One region of the Micromonospora sp. H33 genome, then DNA from elsewhere that is predicted to be linked to it. Evidence: riboswitches for the same ligand, from Rfam matches in the RefSeq annotation. Region 1 holds a riboswitch; the other holds the start of a gene.
The links. Region 1 has a riboswitch for S-adenosylmethionine ahead of ACTMS0_RS20600 (ABC transporter substrate-binding protein). Riboswitches for the same ligand answer to the same signal wherever they lie in the genome.
Positions count from the first base shown of each region.

Region 2: another riboswitch for S-adenosylmethionine. It lies ahead of thrC (threonine synthase); the one in region 1 lies ahead of ACTMS0_RS20600 (ABC transporter substrate-binding protein).

Region 1 is NZ_JBQHDE010000009.1:196,559-200,926, forward strand. Features, by position in the region: gene ACTMS0_RS20590 (amino acid ABC transporter ATP-binding protein) at 167-898, opposite strand; gene ACTMS0_RS20595 (amino acid ABC transporter permease) at 895-1,668, opposite strand; gene ACTMS0_RS20600 (ABC transporter substrate-binding protein) at 1,765-2,604, opposite strand; SAM riboswitch class IV at 2,833-2,945, opposite strand; gene ACTMS0_RS20605 (glycoside hydrolase family 15 protein) at 3,215-4,368, shown strand, end outside.
Region 2 is NZ_JBQHDE010000003.1:87,145-91,512, forward strand. Features, by position in the region: gene ACTMS0_RS09580 (alpha/beta fold hydrolase) at 1-495, shown strand, start outside; gene ACTMS0_RS09585 (ABC transporter permease subunit) at 495-1,424, shown strand; gene ACTMS0_RS09590 (DUF4232 domain-containing protein) at 1,419-2,126, opposite strand; gene ACTMS0_RS09595 (GntR family transcriptional regulator) at 2,154-2,345, shown strand; SAM riboswitch class I at 2,548-2,684, shown strand; gene thrC (threonine synthase) at 2,695-3,981, shown strand; gene ACTMS0_RS09605 (GNAT family N-acetyltransferase) at 4,293-4,368, shown strand, end outside.

The sequences.
Region 1 (4,368 bases):
GCGACTCGCTCGGGCACGTCACCGCCGTCGACTCCGGGGAGACCACCCTCAGCGAGGAGGACCGCCAGTTCCTCCGTACCCGGGTGTGGTGTGACGCCCGGCTCGACGACGCCGGCCGCTGCCGGCGTCGCAATGACCACGACGGCCGGTGCTCTGGCGCCGAAGGCTAGAGGACCTGGGAGAGGAACTGGCGCAGCCGGGGGTGCTCGGCGGCCTCGAACACGGCTTCCGGCGCCCCCGCCTCCAGCACCACGCCCCGGTCCATGAACGCGACCGTGTCGGCCACCTCGCGGGCGAAGCCCATCTCGTGGGTGACCACCACCATCGTCATGCCGCCCGCGGACAGCTCCGCCATCAGCGACAGCACACCCTTGACCAGTTCCGGGTCCAGCGCCGACGTCGCTTCGTCGAAGAGCATCACCTGCGGCTGCAACGCGAGCGCGCGGGCGATGGCGACCCGCTGCTGCTGCCCGCCGGAGAGCTGCGCCGGCCGGGCGTCCGCCTTCGCGGCGAGCCCCACCCGGTCCAGGTGGTGCCGGGCCACCGCGACCGCCTCGTCCTCGGGCAGCTTCCGGATCCGCCGCAGCGCGAGGGTGACGTTGCGCAGCACGCTCATGTGCGGGAACAGGTTGAACTGCTGGAACACCATGCCGACCCGCTGCCGCAACCGGTCCGGGTCGTCGCCCAGCACGCTGCGGCCGTCGAGGAGCACGTCGCCACTGTCCGGCTCGATGAGCCGGTTGATCGTCCGCAACAGAGTGGACTTGCCGGACCCGGACGGGCCGATCACGCACGCGGTGGCCCCGCTCGGCACGTCCAGGTCGACGCCGCGCAGCACCCGGTTCCGGCCGAACGCGAGGTGCACGTCGCGAAGGCTCACACTGACCGACGTACTCATCGTGGGCTCCCCTCCACCGCACCGGCGAACGTCAGGTCGTCGTCCTCGTCGCCGGGTGAGCCGGCCGGACGCCCGTGCCGCAGCCGCCGGTCGATCCAGTTGACCGCATGGGTCAGCGGCACGGTCAGCGCCAGATAGAACAGGCCGGCCAGCAGCAGCGCCGACTGGTTGCCGGTGTTCGCCGCGTAGTCCTGCCCGATCCGGAACAGCTCCCGCTGGCTGGCCAGCAACCCGAGGAAGTACACCAGGCTGGAGTCCTTGATCAGCGCGATGAGCTGGTTGACCCACGCGGGCAGCACGCGGCGGACGCCCTGCGGGATGATCACGACCCGCATCGCCTCCCCCCAGGAGAAGCCGAGGGCCCGGGCTGCCTCCACCTGGGCGGCCTCCACCGACTGGATGCCGGACCGGAAGATCTCCCCGATGTACGCCGCCGCGATCAGCGACAGCGCCAGGATGCCGAGGGGGTAGGGGTTCGGACCCCACACCTCCATCCCGAACGGCGCCAGCCCGACGCCGATCAGCAGGATCGTCGCCGCCGCCGGCAGGCCGCGGAAGACGTCGGTGTAGACACGGGCCGGCCAGCGCAACCAACGCGTACGCGAGATGCCCGCGACCGCCAGCAGCAGGCCCAGCACGGTGCCGAGCAGGGCGGCGGAGACCGCCAGGATCAGGGTGTTGGGCAGCCCGACGGTCAGCATCTCGGGCAGCGCTTCCCGCATCGACTCCCAGTCGAAGAAGGTCTCCCACAGGGTGCTCAACGGATCCATCAGTGGCTTCTCCTACCGCCCCGCTCGCTCTTTCCTGGTTCCTGTTAAGAAGGGGCCCCTTCACCTCGCCAGGCGTTTAAAAGGGGCCCTTCCTTGTCAGCTGACCGTGACCGTGCCGCTGCCCGGCTTGAAGTCCGCCGGGATCGGTCGACCCGGGTAGTACTGCTGCTGGAGTCGCGTCCAGGTGCCGTCCGCGATCACCTCGTCGAGCGCCTTGTCCAGCGCCTCGCGCAGCTTGTCGTTGCCCTTGGCGAACGCGTACGCGGTCGGCGCGGGGCTGAGCTCCTTCGCCGCCACGGTGATCTTGCCGTTGCTGTCCGCGGCCGACTTGTCGCCGATCTCGGCGGGGGCGATCCAGGCGTCGGCGGTGCCCGCCTTGAGCTGGTTGAGTGCGCCGTTGTAGTCCGGCACCCGGACCGGGTCGAGACCCTCCCGGGTGGCGTAGTCGTCCTGGACGGTGCCCTGGACGACCACCACCCGCTTGCCCTTGAGCTGGTCGAAGCCGGTAATGGGGGAGCCGGCCGGCACGTCGAGTCCGAAGTAGCCGAAGTCGTAGCCGTTGCCGAAGTCGACGGTCCTCTTCCGCGCCTCGGTGATGGTGATCGACGAGCTTCCGACATCGAACTTGCGGTTGGCGACCTGCGAGAGCAGCGCCGAGAAGTCGGTGCCGACGAACTCCACCTTCAGGCCGATCTTCGCGGCCGCCGCGACCAGCAGGTCGTTGTCGAAGCCGGTGAACTTCCCGTCCTTGAGGTACACGTTCGGTGGCGCGTCGGTGAGCGTGCCGGCGCGCAGCACGCCGGGCTGGAGCAGGTCGTAGGGGTTGTCCGCCGAGCCGGCGGCGTCGTCACCGCCGCAGGCGGTGAGGGTGGCGGCGCCGAGGACGGCGGCGACGGCGAGGGCGGCGGCCCGGGTCAGGGCGGGAACGAATCGCACAGGTGTCTCCGAGTGGGTTGTCCGGGCGGGCACGGGCGTGCGCCGCCGACGGTGCGCCGGTGGGCGGACCGCTGGGAAGGTTCGGTGCGAGGGAGTGTGGCGCTCAGCTACACGCGGCGCTGCAGACCCGCATCATGTCGACGTGACGGCGCCGGGTCAGGGCCGGCGGCGGGGCGTCGATGCGGACGTACATGGCTCTCCTCCAGGTCGGTGCTGACCTGGGGAACCAGGCCACGCTTGCACCGGAGCCCGCTCCGGTGCCTGGTCCTCACCCGGGGCACCCCTACGTGGACGAGGGTTGCCGGCCAGCAAGCCGGGGCTTCGCGCTGGCACTCATGACCTGCGGACGAGACTAGCAGCGGGTGACGGTGTGCCGTCCAGCCGTTATGACCACCCTCACGTGCCGCCGTACCTGCGGATTCGTCACTCCTCGATCGCCCCGCCGACGTGCCGCAGGTGCGCGCGGAACGGGTAGCCCGGGTCGGCGTCGGCCCGAGCGCTGACCGGTTCGCCCTGGCGGCACGCGGCTTCCCGGCCGGTACCGGATGTGAGGTGTGGCCCGTGAGGTCGGGGGTAGTCGGCGGGGTCGGGGGAAGACTGGGGAGGTCTGGTGGACTCGTACCCTGCGGTGGAGGCGCACGGGCTGATCGGCGACCTGCAGACCGCTGCGCTGGTGAGCATCAACGGCACCCTGGACTGGTTCTGCGCGCCGCGCTTCGACTCGCCGAGCATCTTCGGCGGCCTGCTCGATCGGCGTCGCGGCGGCTACTTCCAAATCTCGCCCGACGGCGTCGACTACACGAGCAAGCAGCTGTACCTGCCGGGGACCCCGATCCTGATCACCCGCTTCCTCAGCTCTGACGGCGTCGGCGAGCTGGTCGACTTCATGCCGGTGGCGGGAGACCGACCCACCGATCGTCACCGTCTGGTCCGGATGCTCCGGGTTGTCCGGGGCAGCATGCGGTTCCGGGCCGACTGCCGGCCGCGTTTCAACTACGGCCGCGATCCGTACAAGCTGGAGGCGTACCCCGACGGCAGCGTCCTGCGCAGTACCACGCAGTCGCTCACCCTGGGCACCATCCGGTACGCCGAGCGCCTGTCCGAGGAGCATGAACGCCGGCGCACCGAAGAGGGCCTCTGTGTGGTCGCCACGCTCCATGAGGGCGAGGCCGGGGGAGTGGTCCTGGAGACCAATTCGCCGGATCCGCCCCGCGCCTACAGTCCGGACGAGGTGCGGGAGATGCTGGAGGAGACGCGCGACTTCTGGCGGCGCTGGCTCGACCGGTCCCGGTACACCGGGCGCTGGCGGGAGATGGTGGAGCGGTCGGCGATGACGCTCAAGCTCATGACGTACGCCCCGACCGGAGCCCTGATCGCGGCGCCCACCGCCGGGCTGCCGGAGCAGGTCGGCGGCGAACGCAACTGGGACTACCGCTACACCTGGATCCGCGACGCGTCGTTCTCCGTGCATGCGCTGCTCGGTCTCGGTTTCACCGACGAGGCCGCCGGCTATCTCCGGTGGCTCGGCGATCGGGTCCAGGACGCGGAGCGGGACGGAGTGCCGCTGCAGATCATGTACCGCGTCGACGGCTCGCCCGATCTCACGGAGGAGGTGCTCGGCCACCTGGAGGGGTACCGCGGGTCCGGGCCGGTGCGGGTCGGCAACGGTGCGGCACGGCAACTGCAACTGGACATCTACGGCGAGGCTCTCAACTCCATCCACCTCGCGGACAGCCACGGCCTGAAGGGCCCCCATCAGGCGTG
Region 2 (4,368 bases), on a different contig from region 1:
ATCGCCCAGGCCATGCTCGGCCTGCCGGAGCTGCTGGTCCTCGACGAGCCGACCGACGGGCTCGACCCGCCGCAGATCGCCGAGATGCGCCGGGTCCTCCAGCGGTACGCCACCGGCGGGCGCGCGGTGCTGGTGTCCAGCCACCTGCTCGCCGAGGTGGAGCAGACGTGCACCCACGCCGTCGTGGTGAACAAGGGCCGGATCGTCGCGTCCGGCCCCGTCGAGGAGATCGTCGGCGAGTCGCCGAGCGTCCTCGTCGAGGTGACCGACCCGGAGGCCGCGCGGAACGTGCTGGACCGCCTGGCGGGCGTCCGGGTGCTCCCCGACGGTGACGGCCAGCTCGTCGTGGACACCAACGGCACCGCCCGCAGCGAGGTGGTGGCCGAGCTGGTCCGGGCCGGCATCGGGGTGGACCGGGTGGTGCCCCGGCGCCGCCTGGAGGACGCGTTCCTCGCCCTGGTCGGCGAGAACTCTCGGGGAAGCGGGGACCGGTGATGGCGGGAACGACTGTCGAGGATGGGACGGGCGGTCCCGGCGGTACGGGCGGTCCCGGCGGTCCCGGCGGCGCGGCCTCCGGTGCCGCGGCGGGCTATCGTCCGTCCGCCACGCTGCCCTTCGTCGCCGAGTTCCGGCGGCAGGCGGCCCGACGGCGTACTCAGCTCGCGCTCGGGTTCATGGTGCTGCTGCCGCTGATCATCCTGATCGCGTTCCAGTTCGACTCGGGGGACGACGACGACAACGGGCGGGGCGAGTTCGGCAGCCTGATCGAGTTCGCCACCACCGGCGGGCTCAACTTCACCCTGTTCACGATCTTCGTCTCCGCGTCGTTCCTGCTGGTGGTCGTGGTGGCGCTGTTCTGCGGTGACACCGTGGCGAGCGAGGCGAGCTGGGGGAGCCTGCGCTACCTGCTCGCCGTACCGGTGCCCCGGGCCCGACTGCTCGCGGTGAAGCTGCTGGTCGCGCTCGCGTACTCGGCCCTGGCCCTGCTGACGCTCGCCGGCACCGCCCTGCTGCTGGGCACCCTCCGGTACGGGTGGGAGCCGCTGCGCAGCACCGTCGCCGCCCAACTGGAGCCGGGGGAGGGGCTGCTGCGGTTGCTGGCGGTGCTCGGGTACCTGGCCGTCGTACTCCTCGTGGTGGCCGGCCTGGCGTTCCTGCTGTCGGTGTCGACGGACGCCGCGCTCGGCGCGGTCGGCGGCGCGGTGCTGCTGTGGATCCTGTCCAGCATCCTCGACCAGATCACCGCGCTGGGCGTGCTGCGTACCTTCCTGCCGACCCACTACAGCACCGCCTGGCTGGGGCTGCTCTCCACGCCCGTGCAGACCGACGACGTGGTCCGGGGGACCATCTCGGCGGTCAGCTACGCGACGATCTTCTGGGGGCTGGCCTTCTGGCGCTTCACCCGCAAGGACGTCGTGTCATAGCAGCGAGGCCGCCGGGGTGGGCGCGCCCTCGGTTGGGGCTCCCGGCGTCGGCGTGGGTGGCACCGGGGCGGGTGTGGCCGGCTCGCGCTTCTCCCACGCGCTGACCCCGATCCGGTCGGTGTTGCCGAGGTCGATCGGCCCGTCCGTGTCGACCTCCTGCCCGGGCTGGCCGGCGGCCGGGGCGACCTCCAGGTGCTCGGCGTTCGTCGCAACAACGGCCGGATCGGTGACCAGGTTGCGCCAGAGCACGGCGGCGCCCGCCCGCTCACCGGGGGCGAGGACGAGCGGCCGGGGCGGGTCGTCGAAGCCCGACGTGATTCCCTTCGCCCCGGGGATCACCCGGACCGGCACCGGGCCGCCGTCGGCGTCCCGCAGCCGGAGCGCCGGGTACCCGTGGAGCGGGTAGGCGCGCGTGCCGCAGTTGACCAGCTCCACGCCGAGCGCGCGCAGCCCCATGGGGGCGCTGACGCCGAGCGCCCGGATCCGGATGCCCGATGCCGGGCAGTCCGCCATCGGGTCGACCCCGGCCGACGGGGTGATCGGGTCGACGCCGGCCGACGGGGTGACCTGGGGCGGCGACGGGAGCCGTACCGGCACCGGCCCGGCCTCGGGCGGGTCAGTCGGCCCGCAGCTGGCGAGCAGGACGATCCCGGCGAGCGGCACGGCGAGCCGGCAGCGGATCAGGGTCCTGCGGAGGAACACCCGCCGATCCTCGCGCCGGCCCTGTGGGTGGCCGGATGCGCACGGCGTCCTGTCGAGCTGCCCCGTTCATGGGACCAGAGCGCGTTCCTGGCCGCCGCTCATTACGGGGTTTCCACGCAGGTCATCCGCTCCGCGATGTTGATCCTCCGCGCCGAGGGGCTGGTCGAGGGCCACCAAGGGCGCGGCGTCTACGTTCGGGAGCGCGGGAACTCACCGTAGATCTTGGAAGATTTCGGCCCCTGGGGGGAGGGGCCATTTCCTTCCAAGATCTCGAAGAGGTGGCCGGTCGCACAGATGGGGCAGCTCGACAGGGAGCGAAGGGGCACCTCGGCGCTGCGGAGTAGGTCACATCTGGCCACAGCGTGGGAACGGACGGTGGACAGCCGCCGGCCTTTGCTTAGACTCGGCAGCACAACTGCATACCTCATCCAGAGGGGCTGAGGGATACGGCCCGACGACGCCCCGGCAACCACCCCGCGCGCTCATCGCAGAGCGACCGGCGGGGCAGGTGCCAATTCCGTCCCCGCCGCAGAGTGCGACGCCGGGGAAAGATGAGAGGACTCTCGACATGACGTCGACGATCGCCCCCTCGGGGATCGACACCGCCAGCAGCCCCGCCCGCGCCCTGGTCTGCCGCGCCTGTTCGGCCCGCTACCCGCTGGCCGCCCAGCACGCCTGTTACGAGTGTTTCGGCCCGCTGGAGGTCGACTACGACGCCGCCGCCCTCGCCGCCGTCACCCGCGAGCAGATCGAGGCGGGTCCGCAGAACATCTGGCGGTACGCGGCGCTGCTCCCCGCCGGTCAGGACCCGGCCACCCGGGTCACCCTCGACCCGGGGCTGACCCCTCTGGTGGCCGCCCCGCACCTCGCCGCCGAACTGGGCATCACCGCGCCGCTGTGGGTCAAGGACGACAGCGCCAACCCGACGCACTCCTTCAAGGACCGGGTGGTCTCGGTGGCGCTGACCGCCGCGCGGGCGCTCGGTTTCAACCGGTTCGCCTGCGCCTCCACCGGCAACCTGGCCAACTCGGTCGCCGCCCACGCGGCCCGGGCCGGCGCGCCGTCGGTGGTCTTCATCCCCAGCGACCTGGAGCAGGGCAAGGTGATCACCACCGCCGTGTACGGGGGTGACCTGGTCGCCATCGACGGGTCGTACGACGACGTGAACCGGCTCTGCGGTGAGCTGGTGGAGACCGACGAGTTCGAGGACACGGCGTTCGTCAACGTGAACGTGCGCCCCTACTACGCCGAGGGGTCGAAGACGCTCGGGTACGAGGTGGCCGAGCAGCTCGGCTGGCGGATCCCCGCCCAGGTGGTGATCCCGATGGCGTCGGGCGAGCTGCTGACGAAGATCGACAAGGCGTTCAGCGAGCTGGTCGAGATCGGGCTGGTGGAGGCGCCGGCGGGCGGCTGGAAGGTGTTCGGCGCCCAGTCGGCGGGCTGCAACCCGATCGCCACGGCCCTGCACGCCGGCAGCGACACCATCACCCCGGTCAAGCCGACCGGCATCGCGAAGTCGCTGAACATCGGCGACCCGGCCGCCGGCCTGTACGCCCTCGAAGCCGTCCGCCGCACCGGAGGCTGGATGGAGTACGTCGACGACGACGAGATCCGCGCCGGCATCCGGCTGCTCGCCCGGACCACCGGCGTCTTCGCCGAGACGGCCGGCGGGGTGACGGTGGCGGTGCTGCGCAAGCTCGTCGAGTCCGGCCGACTCGACCCGGCCGCGGAGACCGTCGTCTTCAACACCGGCGAGGGCCTGAAGACGCTCGACGCCGTCGCCGGCCAGGTGGGCCCCACCCACCGGATCAAGCCCTCCCTGCGCGCCGCCCGCGACGCCGGCCTCCTGGGCTGACGGAGCACCGCCGCTCGGCGGGGAGGGCCCGCTAGCCCGCACCGGGACGAATCGCCCGGACGGGGGATCGGGCGATCCGCGCAGTAATCGGCTTTTCGCGGTGAGTGCGGAAAACGCGCCGTGAAGGACTTGACGGCAGCAATCGGGCGGCGCAAGATGCTCCGTGCGGGAGGGCGTTTCGCCGGAGACTTTGCGAAGTTCTTACGACCCAGCGCCGGAGGCGTTGTGCGATCGTCCCTCCCGACCACGTCCGATCGGGGCCGGCGGAAAACCGCTGGCCCCGATCGCGTTTTCGGCGCACGCTCGCTCCCATGAGCATCGCCGTCACCCCGTACGACGCCGCCGACCCGGCCGCGATCGACGCGGCGCACCGGATCGTCACCGCGG